Regions from separate parts of the Siminovitchia fortis genome, predicted to be linked through region 3. Evidence: riboswitches for the same ligand, from Rfam matches in the RefSeq annotation. Region 3 holds a riboswitch; each other region holds the start of a gene.
The links. A riboswitch is a leader RNA that binds a small molecule or an ion and turns the genes downstream of it on or off. The one in region 3 is predicted to bind glycine.
Positions count from the first base shown of each region.

Region 1 (7,687 bases), on a different contig from region 3:
CAGATCTCTACCATGCCCATTCCCATGCTATCAATAGGAAGGAAAGGGTATCCGTCAGTTTTTCAAAGGGGGACAACCGATATTCTGCCACAGGTGAGTCCAGCGGGGTACTTTTCATAAGGGACGTTCCGCACCCTGTCAAAATTACAGGGGGCTCGTTGAGCCAGCTTCGGTTTCACATCACCCCTGACGGAACGATCAATCATTTCGGCGTCGTGAACTTCGTTCTGGACGATCATCCGATTGATCTCACTTTTCATATCGGAAGGGGGAGGTTTGTTGTTAAGGAATGAGGATGGCTTCACCTTTTTGGAGGGTATTGTTGCGCTTGGCCTTCTATTGCTTGTCACTTCCTCCTTTTTTCCGCTCATGTCGAACATGCTCGGCCATTTAAAGGAGGGGAAAAAAGAGATGACGGCCTACAGACTGATGTACGAACATGCCGAAAGGCACGCGGCCGACGGTACAATGGGGAGTGCCCGTATTATTTTGCATGATACCGTATTCGACCTGAACATAGAAGAGAACGAAAAAGGAGATTGGAAAGTGTGTGTCGGCTATGAGGAAAAAACTCACTGTGTTGACTGAGCAATCGGGATTTACTCTTTTGGAAGCCATTTTTTCGATATTCATCATCACTGTGATTATGTCACTTTTACCACTCATGTACCATTGGTTTTCGGCAATTGACCGTTCATTGTCCCCGGAGGAAGATTTTGAATGGAATATCTTCCTCATTCAGCTAAGGGATGAGCTTCGCACAGCCGACAGCTTTAGAAGTGGTTCAAAAGAAAGAATCTACCTTTTGAAGAACAGGGTTTCCATCAAATATGAGCGGCACAGCTGGAATATCAGGAGACAGGTGGAGGATAAGGGGCATGAGGTTGTTCTGCAAAATGTGAGAAAGTTCGAAGTGAAGGAAGAAGCACCCATGCTTGCCATCCATGTTGAATTTTTAAACGGAACAAAAGAAGAAGCAAGATTTCTGATGCCGCCAAGAGAGGAGGGGTCAACATTTTCAGTGAACGCGGTTCCGTACTACCCATCACATTGATCATCATTCTGGTGGCGGTATTCGCTGTCGGCCGTGCAGCAGAGTCCTACGTATCGCAATATAGTTACGTAAATGAGATACGGGAGTTTTATAAAAAGGAGATCCGGCAGCAGCTCGTCACGGGAAAACAGGCAGCAATCGAAAATCGCATGCTTAAGGAGAATTCGGAGCCCCCGGCGGAGGAAGGGATGAAAGATCAGGCAGACCGGCAGGATGGGGAGAATACGCTTTTCGGGAAGGAAGAAACAGGGAGTGATCTGGCAGAGGAAGGGCTTGTGCCCGGATCTCAAATAGAGCCGTAAGGGTTCAATTTAATCTGTTTTGGACATACTTCACTTAATGAAGGGATGTGTGAAGATGTCAACGGATGATTATGTGAAATATATGGCCAAGACACTGATCCAGCGTTTGGAAACACCGAAATCCGAAAGAAGGAAGCAGAGGTATGAACGCAAACAGATGAAAGCACCATTCCTGTTTAATTGGTTTGGAATGGTGCCCTTTTCACTGTTGATATCGTTTAAAAAAAGCAGACGGATGATTCGGGGAAAATTAAGCCGGCAATGAATTTAAGTAGAAGATCCCTCCGTTTAATATATCCACATGAACGGAAGGGCTATACTGTTCTTTCAATGCTTTTTTCTCTATAAAATAAGTTTCCGGCTTTTCTTCCACGCCTTCATAGAAATGATCCAGCAGCCGTGAATCTTCCTCCCATCTTTTCATGGCGGCATCTGCCCAAGGGTGATCCTTGCTTTGCACTTCGCTTGTCAAATACGACTCAATTCTTTTCAGGCCGCTGACAGGCATGATGATCGGGGAAATAGTAAAACAATAGTCCGGTATTTTGGGCGAAAGTACAATACTGTTCATTTTTTCGTCAAACGATTCAATCAGATTTCCATTGATTAAATTGAGGCCGAAAGATCTGAAAACATCTTTCTTTCTGTCGGAGCAGTATGATATTTTCATATTTACATTAAGCCATGGATGGAGCGCAACGTTTTGTCCTGTCTGCATCACGGGCCTTTCGTAAAGGCGGATATACGCCGCCAATTTTCTTGCGGTTTCAAAGAGCTGATGAAGCCGCGGCGCGCCGAAATGGACGAATTCCCCTTTCACATCCGGCGGTGCTTTTTCCTGGTCCGTAATGAAAGTGACCTTCATCGGGTTCGGAATACCGCCTGTTTTTTCGAGATATGTCCAATAAAAGGGGCGGTTCATCAGTTCTTTATCCATTTCAACCGTCAGCTGTACAGTCAGAAATCCTTGGCCGTTTTCCTCGATTGTACAGCCGGTTGCCATAAAAAACTGTTCAAGATATTGATGTATTTCCCGTTGAAGCATCTGCTGCATCTTCCTTTCTTATCGTATCGGCAAATTCAATCATTGCTGCGAGATTGGCCATTTTCACTTTCATTTCTCCCTCTGACCTCGAAGTTTTGAAAATATCCATCATATGCTCCTCAATGCTTCCGCCGTCCAACTTGGCCAAAATGTCATCAAGCTCTCCCACAACCCGTTCAAACAGCTTTATTTTGTTCGTAAGTAAGTTTACAATATGCTCTTCAATTGTGTTTTTTACAGCGAAATTATAAATATGGACATCGTCTTTCTGCCCAAGGCGATGAACGCGACCGATCCGCTGTTCCAGCCTCATGGGATTCCAGGGCAAGTCGTAGTTGATGACATGGCTGCAAAACTGGAGGTTGATTCCCTCGCCGCCTGCCTCTGTTGCTATAAGCACTTGCACTTGGTTCTTGAATAAATCCCTCATCCAGTCTTTTTTGCTTCGTTTAAAACCGCCGCGAAAGGGGACGGACTTTATCCCGTGCTGCTGAAGGAACCACTGCAGATATAATTGTGTTGCTCTATATTCGGTAAAAATGATCACTTTATCATCAATTTTTTTGATCAATTCCAAGGCTTTTTCCGCTTTGGAATTTCGAGTGACCGCATCGATCTTTTGCTGAATCAATTGTATGCATTTCATGTATTGGGCTGACGGATTTTCTTTTTGCAGCATGTTTTTTAAAGTGAAAAAAACGGCTTCCCTGCTGCTGCATGCTTCCCGCTGGAGCGTCATGATCGAAAATGCAGGCATGGGGATATCAGTTTGGCGCAGAAGGCCGATGGATTCATACAGATCCTTTTCCTCATTGTTGAAATGAATCGGAATCGTCTCGACATGGCGCTTGGTCCATTCAATGCCGGTATCAACCCTCCTGTTCCGGATCATCACTTTATTTACCAGGCTCTTTAAATGTTCATTTTCTTTGGCTGACAGCCTTTTATTTTTATACTTCTCCAAAAAGCTTGATTGGCTTCCAAGATGGCCCGGCTTTAACAAAGAGACAAGGTAAAAGATTTCTTCGATTTTATTCTGGATGGGCGTTGCCGTCAGCAAAAGGCAAAATTTCTTTTTAAGAGACTGCACAAACTCATAATTTTTTGTTCTATGGTTCTTCAGTTTATGCGCTTCGTCAATAATGATCAGGTCAAAGGCCTGCTCGGCGATGATTTCCTTATGGGGGCTCCTTTTCGCTGTGTCAATGGATGACACTACACAGTCATATCGTTCCCAGACATAACTTTTTGTGGCTGCAACGGCATGTATGTGAAATTTTGAATTCAATTCAAAGGTCCATTGGGAAACGAGGGATGCGGGCACCAGAATCAGGGCTCTTTTTACCAATCCCCTGATCATGTATTCTTTTAATACCAGTCCGGCTTCGATGGTTTTGCCGAGCCCCACTTCATCTGCCAATATGGCTTTTCCATTCATGTCCTCTATCACTCTTGCAGCAGTTTCTTTCTGATGAGGCAGAAGGGTTAATTCCGGCAGGTGCTTTGGTGCCACGAGCCCTTCGAAATCGGGAACAAGAAGATGCTTTTCTGCTGTCAAAGACAGATTAAACAGCTTTTGGTCCGCCCATGGCCCGTCCTTTTCAAACCGGTCCAAAAAACCGGGCATCCAATTCCGGTTGAAGTTGACTGTAACAGACATGATAGAACCTCCCGAAGATTTATCAGAAAAAATTTGAAAAGTATGGCAAAGAATGATACGATACAAGTGACAGAAAGCCATGAAAGCCATATACATATTTTTTAGTATAACCATTCTTGAAAAGAATATAGGCGAATGAAGGCAAGAGGAGAGACTGTGACATAAAACAGCGCCGAAGGAGCAAGCAAATCCCGCGAATCTCTCAGGCAAAAAGACTCTTGTCCGACGCAGCTCTGGAGAGTGTTCCACGCAGTGGAGCCACCAAAGGGGAAAGCCGGAACGCACCCGGTCAAACTTTCAGGTGCCAAGACAGAGAAACCTTTTACGGGGCTTTTCTGTCTTTTTTTATGCCCTTATACTGCACAGCAGCAAACTAAAATCCAAGGAGGAATGTAAAAACAATGTCCGAATTAAAGAAGACCCCATTATATCCTTTGTATAAAGAATATGGGGCCAAGACAATCGATTTTGGCGGTTGGGACATGCCGGTCCAATTTTCCGGCATTAAAGAAGAGCATGAGGCAGTAAGAAAGAATGCCGGTATTTTCGATGTATCCCATATGGGTGAAATCATTGTCAAGGGGAAAAACAGTCTCGACTTTCTGCAAAAAATGATGACGAACGATTTTTCCAGGCTTAAAGACGGAGGCGCCCTCTATACGGCGATGTGTTATGAAAATGGCGGTGTGGTTGATGATCTGCTTGTATACAAGCTGAGTGAAGAAGAATATTTCCTCGTCGTCAACGCTGCAAATACCGAAAAAGACTATGAATGGTTAAAGCAACATGCACCTGAAGGCGTCAGCGTTGAAAATGTTTCGGACCAATATGCATTGATCGCCATCCAGGGTCCGAAAGCCCAGTCAATCCTGCAGAAGCTTTCGAAAAATACAAATTTGGATGACATCGGTTTTTTCAAATTCAGGCATGATGTGGAACTGGACGGTGCCCATGCATTGGTTTCCCGTACGGGATATACAGGCGAGGATGGATTCGAGATCTATTGCCAAGCGGATGATGCGGAGAAATTGTGGAGAACCCTTTTAGAAATAGGCAAGGATGAAGGGCTTGTACCGTGCGGTTTGGGAGCCAGGGATACACTGCGGTTTGAAGCGGCGCTTCCATTGTACGGACAGGAACTTTCACCTGAAATCACACCATTGGAAGCGGGAATTGGTTTTGCCGTCAAGTTGAATAAAGAGGCCGATTTTATCGGCAAAGAGGCTTTGAAAAGGCAAAAGGAACAAGGTGTGGAAAGAAGGATTGCAGGAGTTGAAATGATCGACCGGGGGATCCCGAGAAACGGCTACAGGGTTTTTTCGGGCGATAAGGAAATTGGCTATGTCACCTCCGGAACACAATCTCCCACATTGAAGAAAAATATCGGCCTTGTTTTAATCGGCGCTGACTATAATGAAGAGGGAAATGAAGTGGAAATAGAAGTTCGTAAAAAACGCCTGAAAGCAAAAATCATTCAGACACCGTTTTATAAGCGCCCAAAAAAGTAGGATGGAGGAGAATGGAACATGATCAAACATCGTTATCTGCCCATGACAGAGCAGGATAAAAAAGAGATGCTGGAGGCGATCGGAGCGGATTCAATTGATGAGCTGTTTTCCGATATTCCGGAAAAGGTCCGGTTCAAAGGCGAATACAATATAAAACAAGCAAAATCAGAAACGGCATTAATGAAAGAGCTTGCAGGACTTGCAGCCCAAAATGCCGATTTGATAAACAATACAAGCTTCCTTGGGGCAGGGGTATACGATCACTATATCCCGGTAATTGTAGACCATGTAATATCCCGGTCGGAATTTTATACAGCCTATACTCCGTACCAGCCGGAAATTTCTCAGGGTGAACTGCAGGCTATCTTTGAATTCCAGACAATGATTTGTGAACTTACCGGAATGGACGTGGCCAATTCGTCGATGTACGACGGCGGCACTGCTCTTGCCGAAGCGGCGATGCTGAGCGCCGGGCATACAAGACGCAAAAAAGTGCTTGTATCGCAAACCGTGCATCCCGAATCCCGGGAAGTATTGAAAACTTATGCTAAGGGTCAGCATATCGACGTGGTTGAAATCCCGTACAAGGATGGCTTGACAGACATGGAAGCCTTGAAGTCCGAACTCGACAAAGACGTTGCTGCTGTCGTTGTCCAATATCCGAATTTTTTTGGTCTCATTGAGCCATTGAAGGACATTGAACCGCTTGTACATGATGTAAAAGCGCAATTCGTCGTATCCAGCAATCCTCTGGCGCTCGGCATTCTTGCCTCTCCGGGAAGCCTTGGCGCAGATATTGTCATAGGTGATGCCCAGCCATTTGGGATACCGGCAGCATTTGGCGGACCGCATTGCGGATATTTTGCCGTATCGAAAAAATTGATGAGAAAAGTACCGGGAAGACTGGTGGGACAAACAGTGGACGAGGAAGGAAAAAGAGGTTTTGTTTTGACGCTGCAGGCACGGGAGCAGCACATCCGCAGAGACAAAGCCACTTCCAATATTTGCTCGAACCAGGCGCTGAATGCGTTGGCCGCATCTGTGGCGATGACCGCATTAGGAAAAAAAGGCGTCAAAGAGATGTCCGCCCAAAATATTCAGAAAACGCATTATGCGAAAGAAGCTTTCAGGAAAAAAGGATTTGATCTTCCTCTGGATGGGTACCACTTCAACGAATTCGTTGTGAAGCTTAACAAACCGGTCCATGAGGTGAATGAAAGTCTTCTTGAAAAAGGCATCATCGGCGGTTATGATCTTGGGCGCGATTATCCGGAGCTTGAAAACCATATGCTTATTGCAGTAACAGAGCTGCGGACAAAAGAAGAGATCGATCAATTTATTACAGAATTGGGGGATCATCAATGAGTGAAGTGGTTATGCCGTTAATATTTGAAAAATCCACACCCGGGCGTATAGGGTACAGTCTGCCCGGCCTCGACGTTCCTGAAGCCGATATTGAGCAATGCATCCCATCAGGATATTTGAGGGAAGAGGAGCCTGATTTGCCCGAGGTTTCCGAATTGGATATCATGAGGCATTATACCGAGCTGTCGACCCATAATCATGGAATTGACTCAGGATTTTATCCGCTCGGTTCATGTACGATGAAATACAATCCAAAGATCAATGAAGCTGTCGCCCGCTTTCCGGGCTTTGCCCACATACACCCACTTCAGCCTGAGTCATCTGTACAGGGTGCTTTGGAACTGATGTATGATTTGCAGGAACATTTGAAAGAAATTACAGGTATGGACGAAGTCACTCTGCAAACCGCTGCAGGAGCCCATGGTGAGTGGACCGGCCTCATGATGATCAGGGCTTTCCATGAAGCGAACGGTGATACGGACAGGACAAAGGTCATCGTACCGGATTCCGCCCACGGAACCAATCCGGCATCGGCCACTGTCGCAGGGCTTGAAACCATAACGGTCCGCTCCGGAGAAGACGGACTCGTCGACTTGGAGCATCTTAAGTCGCTTGTCGGGCCGGATACGGCTGCATTGATGCTGACGAATCCAAATACCCTCGGATTGTTTGAGGAACAAATTCTCGAAATGGCAGAAATCGTCCATGGAGCCGGGGGCAAGCTTTATTATGACGGTGCCAATCTGAATGCGG
Region 1 covers NZ_VEKZ01000001.1:108,678-116,364, reverse strand. Annotated here, with positions in the region: gene comGD (competence type IV pilus minor pilin ComGD) at 1-293, shown strand, start outside; gene FS666_RS00635 (type II secretion system protein) at 280-588, shown strand; gene comGF (competence type IV pilus minor pilin ComGF) at 560-1,054, shown strand; gene FS666_RS00625 (hypothetical protein) at 1,066-1,356, shown strand; gene FS666_RS00620 (YqzE family protein) at 1,412-1,621, shown strand; gene FS666_RS00615 (YqhG family protein) at 1,607-2,401, opposite strand; gene FS666_RS00610 (DEAD/DEAH box helicase) at 2,370-4,061, opposite strand; glycine riboswitch at 4,197-4,289, shown strand; gene gcvT (glycine cleavage system aminomethyltransferase GcvT) at 4,463-5,569, shown strand; gene gcvPA (aminomethyl-transferring glycine dehydrogenase subunit GcvPA) at 5,591-6,934, shown strand; gene gcvPB (aminomethyl-transferring glycine dehydrogenase subunit GcvPB) at 6,931-7,687, shown strand, end outside.
Region 1: linked by a shared signal. The riboswitch ahead of gcvT (glycine cleavage system aminomethyltransferase GcvT) and the one ahead of FS666_RS05480 (ACT domain-containing protein) in region 3 are both predicted to bind glycine.

Region 2 (5,726 bases), on a different contig from region 3:
ACCAATGAGTTTGGCAAACGCGGACATTGAGATTTTTCAAGCTATTGAGGAAGAACGGAAAAGACAGGATCAGTCACTTGAGCTGATCGCTTCTGAAAACTTTGTCAGTGAAGATGTGATGGAGGCCATGGGCTCTGTTTTAACGAACAAATATGCCGAAGGATATCCCGGAAGACGCTATTATGGCGGATGCGAGCATGTGGATGTTGTGGAAAACTTGGCCATTGATCGTTTGAAAGCGCTGTTCGGTGCCGAATATGCGAACGTTCAGCCTCACTCAGGAGCCCAGGCAAATACGGCTGTCTTTTTCTCATTGCTTAAACCTGGCGATAAGATCATGGGCATGAATTTATCTCACGGCGGCCATTTGACACATGGCAGCCCGGTCAACATGTCGGGGAAATGGTTTGAAGTGGTTTCCTATGGAGTGAGAGAAGATACACATTTGATCGATTATGATGAAGTGGAAAAAATCGCCCTGCAGGAGCGTCCAAAGCTGATCATTGCCGGGGCAAGCGCTTATCCGAGAATCATCAGCTTTGCCAGATTCAGAGAAATTGCAGATAAAATCGGTGCCTATTTTCTAGTTGATATGGCACATATCGCAGGCCTTGTCGCTGCGGGGCTCCACCCTTCTCCTGTCCCTTATGCGGATGTTGTGACAAGTACGACCCATAAAACGCTGCGTGGGCCGCGGGGAGGCATTATTTTAACCAATAACGAAGAAATTGCCAAAGGAGTCAATAAAGCCATCTTCCCCGGCATTCAAGGAGGGCCGCTCATGCATGTGATTGCGGCGAAGGCTGTGGCATTCAAGGAGGCTCTTGATCCGAGTTTTACAACGTATGCATCCCAAGTGGTGAGCAATGCATCCCAACTTGCGGAATCTTTGAAAAAAGCGGGGGCCGCCATCGTTTCCGGCGGAACGGATAACCACCTGGTTTTGGTGGATGTCAGGCCATGGGGGCTGACTGGAAAGGAAGCAGAGCAGTTATTGGAAGAAGCAGGCATGACCGTCAATAAAAATACAATCCCGTATGACCCGGAAAGCCCGTTTGTCACAAGCGGCATCCGCATTGGAACAGCTGCCCTTACTTCCCGTGGAATGAAAGAAAGCGACATGGACGTCATTGCTGCCAATATGGCCGACATTTTAAAAAGCAAAGGTGATCCCGCGGTCAGAGGGAAAGTGCAGGAAAGCATCAGGCAGTTATGTGATTCGCATCCTCTTTACCAAAAAATGTTGGTCAGATAGATATGGAGGCGTTTTAGATGGTTTTTAACAGTTGCTTCGATATTATCGGACCCATTATGGTCGGGCCGTCCAGCTCCCATACAGCGGGGGTTGTATCGATCGGAAAGTTTGGGCACGATCTCTTTGGCGGAGTCCCGGAGTCTGTAAAGATTACTTTTTTCGATTCTTTTGCAGAAACATATCAGGGCCACGGAACGGATAAGGCTGTCCTAGGCGGCTTGCTGGGGCTTGGAACAGATAATCCCGGAATCAGGCATGCTTTTGAACTCGCGCAGCAGGAAAAAATGAATGTTTCCTTCCAGTTGGAAGAGAGCTGCCCGTATTATGAACATCCGAACACCCTTTTGGTCAATATGGAAAACAGGTTCAAGCAAACTGAAATTGGAGGCGTTTCCCTTGGCGGAGGGGTCTCGAAAATTTTCCTGATTAATGGACAGCCGGCGGATATATTATTAAATTCCAAGATTGATATTGGCTCCATAAGACAGAGGTATCTTCAGGATCGGAGATGATAGGGATGGATTTTCATACTATTGAGGAATTGCTTCAGCTTTGCCAAGAAAAAGAAATGACGATTGCCGAGCTGATGATAGAGACTGAAAGACAGAAGACAGGAAAAAGCAGTGATGAGATTTTCGGCATGATGAAAGAACGCCTCCTCAAAATGAAAGAAGCTGTTGAATCCGGGATTGCAGATCCATCGCCTGCTCCGAGCGGCATTTCAGGCGGCGATGCGTACTTGATGCAAAAGTATAAAGAAAAAGGGAATTACATGACAGGAAGCCTAATGGTTGATGCAATGAAGTATGCATTTGCCACCTCTGAAACGAATGCACGGATGGGCGTCATTGTCGCTACGCCTACCGCTGGTTCGGCCGGAGTCCTTCCAGGCTGTATCTTTGCCTTGAAGGAAAATACCGATATTCCTTTTGACCAGCTTGTAATGGGACTGTTTACGGCCAGCGCCATGGGCTATGTGATTGCCAACCGTGCGTTTATTTCCGGAGCCGCCGGAGGATGCCAGGCTGAGGTGGGGTCCGCGACAGCCATGGCATCAGCCGCCATTGTGGAAATGAGAGGGGGAACCCCGGAACAAGCGGCAAATGCAGGGGCGATGGCGCTCAAGTCACTTCTCGGGCTGGTGTGCGATCCGGTGGCAGGGCTTGTGGAAGTGCCTTGCATCAAGCGGAATGTGATCGGTACATCGATTGCATTTGCTTCCGCTGATATGGCCCTTGCCGGATTGGAGAGCCGTATTCCCTTCGATGAAGTCATTGGGGCGATGTACGATATCGGAAAAAGCATGCCCCGTACGTTGAAAGAGACCGCCCTGGGGGGACTGGCGGCAACGCCGACCGGGGAAGAAATGAAGGAGAAAATTTTGGGTAAACCATGTTTGAAGAGGGCCTGAGCGGCTTCACGGAAAAAAATAGCGGGTGAAGATTGTGGGAGAGCGCTTTTAACTAAGCCGCCGAAGGAGCAAGGTCCAAAAATTCCCCTTGGAACAAATCTCTCAGGCAGAAGAACCACAGTCGGACGCAACTCTGGAGAGCGCGATCTGAAAGACGCCGCCAAAGGGGAAAACTCCGGAAAATATTGGGGTTAAACTCTCAGGTAAAAGGACAGAGAAGGGAACAACCGCCCTTTTCTGTCCTTTTTTCGAAAGCTAAAAAAGCATAAAATTTTACCGAATTTTCTCTTCAAACAAGATTAACGTAGTGTCCAGCTTCAGGCGCCATCGGCTCGAGGTCATAAGCCAATCGCTGCTGAAGGCAAACTACGCCTTCTTCAGCGCTCGTCTTATGCTTGTCGCCGATAGACGGGCGCCTTGCGCTTTTCTTAATGACCGGTCTTTGAAAAGTTTTCCCGGAAAACTGCGTTCGTACGGTCATCTCGTTTTACACAATAGCCAAGAGGAGGGATCAAAGTGCATATTACGTTGACGGAGGCAGCTTTGAAAAAGCTGGAACATTTGGACGTAAAAGAAGGGCAAATCCCCCGGATTGATGCGGAAATTGCCGGTGGCTGCGGGATGTCGGTGTCTTTCAAGTTCATTGTGGATGAACCGAGGAAAAATGACCATGTGATTGAGTATAAAGGCATTCGAATCGGAATGGACCGGTTTACCCTGCGCAAACTGGACGAGGAGACGCAAATAGATTACACGGAGGAAAATGGTTTTATCGTTGGAGGAAGTTTTTCCTCAGGTGCCTGTATGATTGAGATCGAATAACAAAGATTAGATAAGAGGGAATGATGGGACGTGATCTTGCACCGGATGGAAACTATGTATCACGTCATCTGAAGCTTTACAAATGACAGATCTGCCGAAATCGATTATCATTGTGGGCGGGATTTAACAGCAATGATATTGCCGAGACTATACTTCCGGATCCGACTTTGTCCAAAACCTTGGTGAGGCTGCTTTAGCGACTGCCGGCATGAAGGTCCATGCATAGTCGGGCCGGATTTAATTAAAAACAAACGGAGGAATAGCTATGCAGTCAGAACAAAATAAAAACAGGGCCACCTTATTGATTTCCTGCCCGGAAAAACCGGGAATTATTTCGACAGTGTCCAATTTTTTGCTGGAGCACCAGGCGAATATCGTCCAATTTGACCAGCATACAACAGACCCGAAAGCAGGAATGGTCTTTATGCGGATCGAATTTGAATTGAACGATTTCGATGCCTCTTATGACAAATTGCATGAAGACATGCAAACTCTCGCTGAAGAGTACAAGATGAAATGGCAGTTAAACAATAAAAGAGATAGAAAGCGTATGGCCATTTTTGTGACCAAGCAGGAATCCTGTCTGATGGAATTGATTTGGAGAGTGAAGTCAGGTGAAATTGACGCGGACATACCAATGGTCATCAGCAACCACGATGATTTGAGGGAAATTGTTGAAAGGGAAGGAATTCCTTACTATCATATTCCGGTAAGCGCGGAAACAAAGGATGAGGCTGAACAGCGGACATTGGAACTCCTGGAAGGAAAAGTGGATTTCATTGTCCTTGCGCGGTATATGCAAATTCTTTCTCCTGAATTTATCTCTAAGTTCCCGAATCGAATCATTAATATCCACCATTCGTTTTTGCCGGCATTTGTAGGGGCGAACCCTTATGTAAGGGCATTTAACCGCGGGGTGAAACTGATCGGCGCCACCGCCCATTATGTGACAAATGATCTTGATGAGGGCCCGATCATCGAGCAGGACGTAATCCGGGTTACCCACCGCTATACAGCAGAAGATTTAAAAGTTGCCGGCCGCCATGTCGAAAAACAGGTCCTTGCCCATGCTGTCGCCTGGCATGTGGAAAATAAAGTGATTGTGCATGGGAATAAGACGATCATTTTTACTTAAACTGCCTGCAGCTCACGAAAACACATTTGCCGATTGGATCATCATCCTATGCAAAAATTCAAATAGGAAAAAACATAAACAAAGACGTGATAGCCAAAATCATTAAGGGCACAATAGGCCTGACTGAAGAACAGGATGATTTGGGAGGCTATCAAATTGTTAAAGCATTCATTACTTAGGAAAAGTGTATGTGCATTCATCATTTTGTTTTTAACAGGGATGGTTCAGTTAAAGATCGCATCAGCTGTTGAGACAGGGGCATCATCATCAAAAGATGGATATCGTGTTCCCATATTGATGTACCATGCGATCGATGAATACAAAGGAAATGGCATGAAAGAATTGTATGTCACACCGGAAAATTTTGAGAAACAGCTGCTTTATTTAAAATCCGCCGGATTTACACTGATTACATTCGAAGACCTGCCGCATATTGGAAATATCAAAAAGCCGATCATTATTACACTGGATGATGGCTATAAAAATAACATGAATGCTTATCACATCTTAAAGAAAATCAGTGATGCTTCCTTCAAACCGAGGGCCACCATTTTTATGATCGGCAAAAAAATAAACAGCCAATCAGGGCTTTCTGTTAATGAATTAAAAGAAATCAGTGATTCCGGCATCATAAGCGTCCAATCCCATACGGAGACGCATCCAAGACTAACCGAGACCGTAAATTGCACAAAAGAATTACGGGATATAAAAATAAAATTGGAAAAAATAACAGGACGAAACGTTTCAACGCTTGCTTATCCGTATGGAGATTATAATGATAAAGTGATTGAGGAAACAAGAAAATACTATCAATACGCTGTTACGACCACACCAGGCATTGCGAATACGACCGATTCCCCGTATGAACTGAAGCGTATACGTGTAAATTACAGCACATCACTAACTGCCTTTAAGAATATGGTCAATCCATAACATCTTGCCACAACGGGAAACCTCCTTTTTACGATGGGAATCAAATCGTCCATAGGAGTAAGACGATCGTTTTTACTTAAACAGCGGGGCGAAAAGCGAAAAAGCAAGTGTATGGTTGTTTGTATACATCACCTTGTTGTTACATAATGTATATGAGGTGGTTGAAATGA
Region 2 covers NZ_VEKZ01000007.1:24,381-30,106, reverse strand. Annotated here, with positions in the region: gene glyA (serine hydroxymethyltransferase) at 5-1,255, shown strand; gene FS666_RS03965 (serine dehydratase beta chain) at 1,273-1,767, shown strand; gene sdaAA (L-serine ammonia-lyase, iron-sulfur-dependent, subunit alpha) at 1,773-2,666, shown strand; glycine riboswitch at 2,692-2,794, shown strand; glycine riboswitch at 2,795-2,890, shown strand; gene FS666_RS03955 (HesB/IscA family protein) at 3,183-3,488, shown strand; gene purU (formyltetrahydrofolate deformylase) at 3,754-4,623, shown strand; gene FS666_RS03945 (polysaccharide deacetylase family protein) at 4,780-5,556, shown strand; gene FS666_RS03940 (ribbon-helix-helix domain-containing protein) at 5,723-5,726, shown strand, end outside.
Region 2: linked by a shared signal. The riboswitch ahead of FS666_RS03955 (HesB/IscA family protein) and the one ahead of FS666_RS05480 (ACT domain-containing protein) in region 3 are both predicted to bind glycine.

Region 3 (7,687 bases):
AATAATTCCGCCGAAAGCAGCATCAAAGCCGAAAGCACTTTTAAAGATCAATGCAAGAATTGCTGGTAATTCCGTTATGTTAAAAGCAATGACAATTAAGGAAACGAGGACATAACCGATTGCCATGAAAGGAACAATTAATTGTGCAGCTTTTGCAATTCGTTTAATACCGCCAAAAATGATAAATCCCAATAATAATACGATAATGATACCTGTAATGAGTGTACTTAAACCAAATGCATTATCAAGTCCCATCGCAATAGAGTTTGCTTGGACACCTGGCATAAGCAGCGACATGGCAATTGCGGAAGCCACTGCAAAAATAACCGCGTACCACTTTTTTCCCATCCCTTTTTCAATATAATAGGCTGGCCCACCGCGGTATTGACCATCCTGCTTCACTTTGTAAATTTGCGCCAACGTAGATTCAACATAGGCTGTGCTTGCACCAAGGAAAGCAATTGCCCACATCCAAAAAATAGCTCCGGGGCCGCCAAAGGCAATTGCAGTCGCGGTGCCGGCAATATTACCGGTGCCGACTCGACCGGAAAGTGCGACAGACATTGCCTGAAAAGATGAAATTCCTGCGTCTGAACTTTTTCCTGAGAAGAGCTGACTCACCATATCTTTAATCAGCCGAAGTTGCAAAAACCGAGTCATGATTGAAAAAAGAACCCCTATTCCTAGTGACAAATAAATAATTGGAGAACTCCATAACACATCATTAAGCCATTCAACAAACAGTTCCATTCCTTCCCCCTCCTTGGATTTTGTTATTTTAAAATAATGAAAGCGTTTACCAAATTATACATTCAACCTTCGCGAATCTCAATATAATTTTTTTAAAATTTAAAAAACAAGGTGTTTATTTTGGCTAATTGCATAAAAAAACATCGGAACTGCCGGCTCTAACCAACAGTACCGATAGGGCTATTTCACATAAGTTGTAAAAATTGGGTTTCCACTATCAAATGCGCCTTGGCGTATTTGCGCCCAGATTTTATCGAGCTCCGCTCGATAAATTTCCTCTGAAAATCTGTGGCATCCGCCGAAGGCTTTAACTTTATTCAGCCGGGGTTTGCCCCCCACTGAATGGAATACCAATATGCATTCATCTCACTACTTACAGAAGTGGGAGACTTCTGCTGAATGAAGTTAATTAATCAATGACTGCAATGGTGCAGGAATACGTCCGCCGCGGCGGATGAATTTTTCCGAACTGAAGGCATTGACTCCCAATACGGGTGCACGTCCGAGCAGTCCACCGAACTCTACCATGTCCCCCTCTTTTTTGCCCGGAACAGGGATGACACGGACGGCTGTCGTCTTTTTGTTGATCATGCCAATGGCCGCTTCATCAGCTATGATTGCCGCCAGGGTTTCTGAGGAAGCATCACCTGATAGTGCAATCATATCTAACCCAACAGAGCAGACGCACGTCATGGCTTCAAGCTTGGATAAGGTTAGTGCATCATCCATGATTCCACGGATCATCCCTTCATCTTCGCTGACAGGGATGAAAGCCCCGCTCAACCCGCCAACATAAGAACTCGCCATGGCGCCTCCTTTTTTGACCGCATCATTCATCAAGGCAAGCGCAGCAATCGTTCCGTGGGTTCCAACCCGCTCCAGACCGATTTCCTCTAGAATTTCCGCCACGCTGTCATTGAGTGCATTTGTCGGTGCAAGCGATAAATCCATAATTCCGAAAGGCACATCCAGGCGGTCCGCCACGACCCGTCCGATCAATTCGCCGGCACGTGTAATTTTAAAGACGGTTTTCTTGATGACATCCGCCACCTGTCCAAGATCGGCATCAGGATGGCGCCTCAAAGCATTCAGAACAACGCCGGGCCCGCTGACCCCGACATTAAGGACAGCCTCGCCTTCGCCTGTTCCATGGAAAGCGCCCGCCATGAAAGGATTGTCTTCAACAGGGTTGCTGAAAACAACAAGCTTCGCGCAGGCAAGTCCGTTTTGGTCTTTCGTCCTTTCCGCAGCCTCTTTGATGATTTTTCCCATCAGGCCCACGGCATCCATATTGATGCCCGTCCTCGTCGTTGCCACTGAAATTGAAGAGCAGACCCGCTCTGTCACGCTCAGCGCCTCCGGAAGCGCATCAAGCAGCGTTTGATCTCCTTTCGTGATCCCCTTATGTACAAGAGCCGAATACCCTCCGATAAAATCTATGCCAAGCGTCTTAGCTGCTCTATCAAGCGTTTTGGCCAGTTCAACCGCCTGCTCTTTTGTGGCATTGCCTAAAATTTCCGCAATGGGCGTTACGGAAATACGCTTGTTGACAATCGGAATCCCGTATTCTTTTTCCACTTCTTCAGCAACGCTTTTCAAGCGGCCGGCATAACCCGTGATTTTCTCGTATACGCGCTTGTTCATTTTTTCAAAATCAGAATCTGCACAATCCGACAGGCTGATTCCCATTGTAACCGTACGTATGTCCAGGTTTTCCATCTGGACCATTCTGATTGTTTCCATCATTTCAGTCAAAGCTATATTCATGGTCAAAACCCCTTCTTATATCCGGTGCATGGATTGAAATATTTCTTCCCGTTGAATATTGATCTTCTGTCCGATCTTGTCTCCAAGTTCGTCAAATTGTTTCTGCAGAGAATCCAGGTTTTCAATTTCAGATACATCGACCACCATCATCATTGTAAAAAAGTCCTGCAAAATCGTCTGGCTTATATCAAGGACATTCACCTGATTATCGGCGAGTATATTTGTCACACTTGCAATAATGCCGACCTGATCTTTTCCCACAACACTTACTACTGCACGTCTCTTCTCCATTCGCAAGTCACCCCAAATGTATTTTTAAAAACAAAAAAAGATTGGATTTGCTCCAATCTCAAAGATAGTAGAATAACATACAAAAATGTTCGTAAGTTACTCTTCTGTCCTTTTGCCTGAGATTGTGAATCCTTCGGCGCCGCGCATTGCGGTCTCTCCAGAAGCTGCTCTTGTTATAGTGTTACCCATAACCCTCATCGCTTATTTTTAGATGCTAAGTTATTTTATCAATCAATATAAAGGATGGTCAATAAGTTTTTCCTGATTCACAAGTATTGCGGAGAAATTGTTAATTGAGACTTCCACCGTAAACGGGCAAGCAGGCTTTAACCATTGGGATTCTTAAATGGCTAATCGTTCGCAGTCCATTTCTGTTTGGACAATCTTTACTGGCTTTCCTTCAAATCCCATCCTTACCTCCGTTCCAGGCAAATTTTAATAGATTATGTCGTATTTGAGTTATTATTCGTTCCAAGATTTATGAAAATAAACCATTATTCACCATTTGTAACACAAATACTATCCCTTTGAAACATTCTTGTTACATTCGCTTGTTATACTGAGCCTACCAAGAACAAAAGGGGTACGTTATTTTGAAGAAAATTGTCATATCAGCCTTAACAGCTTTATTTCTAGTATTTGGTTTTACAGGAGCTTCCTCAGCCGCCGGCACTACATATAAAGTTCAAAAAGGCGATACATTATGGAAAATTGCTACTAAACATAAGGTATCCGTCAATCAGATCAAAAGCTGGAACGGCCTGAAAAGCGATACAATCAGGATAAACCAAGTTTTAAAGATTACTAAACCTGCGGCAAAGTCCACAGCAAAAAAGGCACCGGCCAAGAAGGCACCGGCTAAAAAGGCACCCGCCAAGAAAGCACCGGCTAAAAAGGCCGCCTATAAAACTATGAAAGTAAGAGCGACCGCATATACAGCGAAATGTAAAGGATGCAGCGGCATTACCGCTACTGGCATCAACCTGAAGAAAAATCCCAATGCAAAAGTCATTTCTGTTGATCCAAAGCAAATTCCTCTTGGATCCAAAGTCTATGTTGAAGGATACGGGATGGCAATTGCAGGAGATACTGGCGGCGCCATTAAGAAAAATAAGATCGATCTTCATATGCCAACGAAAAAGAAAGCTCTGAATTGGGGCGTAAGAACTGTAAAAATCAAAGTCTATTATTAGAACTTCCAAACCCGAATGCATTTCTGCATTCGGGTTTTTCGTTGTGCGCCCGGCATGGGCGCAGTAAGAAAAGCGCAAGCGCCCGTTTAGCGACGTACAAACTGGAGCACTCCGCAATGAGATAAAGGAAACACGGCGAGGTACGAGCCGATGTTGACTTATCGTAGTGGAGGAGTGTGAAGTTTGCTAGTCGCTGGGCGCTGGAGCTAGACAAAGAAAGGCTTCTTTTGAAAAAAATTTTCATATCAGCTTATACTTTCTTTTACTTGAACAAAAGGCCGGGACCGCAGCTTATCCTAATTTTTATATCGATTGACAACATGGATCCCGCCTGAAGCGGAAATAATGCTGCCGGTAATCAAATCTGAATCGTCATCGCATATAAAACCGATCAGCCGTGCAATATCCTCTCCCGTACCGGATCTGCCGATCGGTGTCTGCTCATCTTTTATTTGCCTGGCCATCTCAATATCCGCTTCTTTCATCTCGCCGACAATGTCTCCCGGGCAGACCATATTGGCCGTAATTCCATATTCTGCTTCTTCAAGGGCAATCGTCCTCGTCAGTGACGCGAGCCCCACTTTGGCTGCACTGAATGCGGAACGGTACATCCATCCAGGGGAATGCTCCGCATCCTGAAAACCGTATGTGATGATTCTGCCGAACTTTTGCTTCCTCATGACAGGGATGGTTAATTTTAAAAAATGGTAAACAGCATTTAAATTCCCGTCAATCATCTCATACCATTCGCTGTCTTCGTAATCCATCAGCTTTTTCCGCTCAAAAATATACGGCCCGGCATTATTGATCAAATAATCGATTCTGCCGAATCTGCTCACCGCCTGCTCAACAATGTTGGCGATATCTTCCTTTTGGGTTACATCCCCCTGTACAAATTGTAACTGCCCCTTATAAGGCTCCCATTCTTTTATGAGCTCTTTTATCCTGTCTTCATCGCTGTAATAATTCACGGTCACACTGCAGCCCCTCCGAAGGAATTCCTCGGTAACTTTACGGCCAATCCCTTTTGAGCCTGCCGTGATAATTGCATGTCTCATTTCCCTCACCTCTTCACCCTTTCACAGCATTGCGGCGATTACCGATTGATCAGAGATAAAAATTCCATCCGGGCATCCGATCTTTCTTCAAACAATCCCCTGACAGCTGTTGTTGTCGTTGATGAGTTTGACTTTTTAATCCCTCTTCCGCACATGCACATATGTTTCGCTTCAATCACCACCATGGCTCCCTGGGGCTCCAAGATTTCCTCGATTGCATCCGCAATCTCGTTTGTCAGCCTTTCCTGAACTTGGAAGCGTTTCGCATATCCTTCCACCATCCGGCCGATTTTGGATAACCCTGTAATCTTGGCGTCAGGCATATAACCGACATGGGCTACGCCAAAAAACGGCGCAAAGTGATGCTCGCACATGGAGTGGAATTCGATATTTTTAACCAAAACCAATTCTTTATGTTTTACATCGAAGGTTTTTTCCAAGTGGACAGCGGGATTTTCCTTATATCCTTCCGTATATTCCAGGAAAGCTTTTAAAACCCTGTATGGTGTTTCTTCGAGGCCTTCCCGATTCGGATCATCGCCGCAAAGCTCGATAAGGTTTCTGACACCTTCCATAAAATCTTGAGATTTATCTATTTTTTCCGCTATATCAACCGAGTCCCCCGAAAAAAGATCCGGAAGCTTTTCGGAAATTAATTTCATATCAGCAGGCATTCTTTTTGACCTCCTTTTTTACATACAGATCTATTATACATTAATAGGCTGATTTGTTCTTTTTTGAAAAATTGTCTAGCCAATTTGAAAAGCCGCTCAGAGCGGAGCGGCTTCAATTTCTTCCTTATTTCACCTTTTCTTGAAGCTAAAGAAAGCATAAAATTTTACCGAATTTTCTCTTCAAACAAAGATTACATAATGTCCAGCTCCAGGCGCCATCGGCTCGAGGTCACAAGCCGAATTGCTGTGGTGGCTGAAAAGCTGCCTCATCAAAATTCGTCTTGTGCTTGTCGCCTAAGGCTGCGCGCCTTGCGCTTTTCTTAATTCAACTGAACGGCTGCAAGGCTTCCAAAGTTGTGCACAATGGTTGCTGCCAACAGAGCCGTTATTTGGGTTGGATCGAAGGACGGCAGCACTTCCACAAGGTCAAAACCTATAAAGTTCATGTCTGTCAGGGAACGGACCATTTTTAGTGTTTCATGGCTGCTGAAGCCCCCAACCTCTGGAGTTCCGGTACCCGGCGCATAGGCTGGGTCAACAAAGTCAATGTCAAAGGTTAAAAAACAAGGTGTATTACCAATGATGTCTTTAACTTGTTGAACAACATCGTCAATTCCCCGGTTGAACAGCTCATCCTGTGTAACAACGTTGTAACCCAATTCCAAGCTGGAATCAATGTCCCAGCCACGCATGCCGATTTGAATCACTTTATCCGGCTGGACAAGCCCCTCTTCATGTGCCCGGATAAAAGGAGAGCCGTGCCAGTATTTTTCATCCATATATGTATCCCATGTATCTGTATGAGAGTCAAACTGAAGCAGGGCGACAGGTCCGTAAACCTTGGCAGCTGCACGCAGACTTGCTAATGTGATGGAGTGGTCTCCTCCCAGCCCGATAGGAATGATGTTTTTCTTCATTAGTTCCAACATGGCTTTTTCCATAATATCATAACTTTTATGAATATTTTGGGTGATAACAGGCAAATCCCCCATGTCAATAGCTTGCGTATCTTCAAAAGGCGAAACTTTCAGCAATTCATTCTGCGGTGATAAGGTCAAAGATGCCTGACGTATCGCCTGCGGGCCAAACCTTGCGCCTGCCCTGTAGGAAGCCGCCGTATCAAAAGGCATTCCCAAAATGGCCACTTTGGGGTTTTCCCTTTCGGAAGGCAGCCTCATAAATGTGCCTGACGTGCAAAAATCCGGGGTAAAATTTTCAAATGGATTCGACAATGTCCATACCTCCTGCAAATAATTTATATGAAGAGGGCAGCCCCGTTTCTTGGGACTGCCCCATGTTTATACCATAACCTTGCAAATATCATTTGTAAATTCTATTGGATCTGCAACCGGCAATCCTTCGATGAGCAGCGCCTGATTATACAGGAGATTTGTATAAAGGGCAGCCTTTTCTTTATCTTGTTCGAAAGCGGCTTTCAATGACCTGAATACGTCGTGATCCGCATTGATTTCGAGGATTTTATCCGCTTTTACTTCCTGGTTGTTCGGCATGGCGCTGAGGATCTTTTCCATTTCAATGGAAACCTCCCCGTCAGCCGTCAGGCACACCGGATGGTTTTTAAGGCGTGTGGAAATTTTGACATCCTTCACTTTGCCGGAAAGGGTCTCTTTCATATAATCCAGAAGGTCCTTGTTTTCCTTTTCTTCCGCCTCAGTCTTCTCCTTGGTTTCCTCATCAATGCCCAGGTCACCGCTTGCGACAGATTTAAATTCTTTATCTTTATAGGACATCAGCATTTTAATCGCAAACTCATCGACATCTTCCGTAAAGTATAGAATCTCATACCCCTTGTCCGCCACAAGCTCGGTCTGCGGCATCCGGGCGATTCTTTCATTCGTTTCGCCGGTCGCATAGTAAATATATTTCTGGTCTTCCGGCATTCTTGATACATATTCATCGAGTGTGACAAGCTTCTCTTCTTTGGAAGAATAGA
Region 3 covers NZ_VEKZ01000010.1:45,180-52,866, forward strand. Annotated here, with positions in the region: gene FS666_RS05470 (alanine/glycine:cation symporter family protein) at 1-750, opposite strand, end outside; gene FS666_RS05475 (PFL family protein) at 1,156-2,517, opposite strand; gene FS666_RS05480 (ACT domain-containing protein) at 2,533-2,808, opposite strand; glycine riboswitch at 2,903-2,979, opposite strand; gene FS666_RS05485 (3D domain-containing protein) at 3,402-4,001, shown strand; gene FS666_RS05490 (SDR family oxidoreductase) at 4,298-5,059, opposite strand; gene folE (GTP cyclohydrolase I FolE) at 5,098-5,733, opposite strand; gene speB (agmatinase) at 6,054-6,911, opposite strand; gene htpG (molecular chaperone HtpG) at 7,032-7,687, opposite strand, start outside.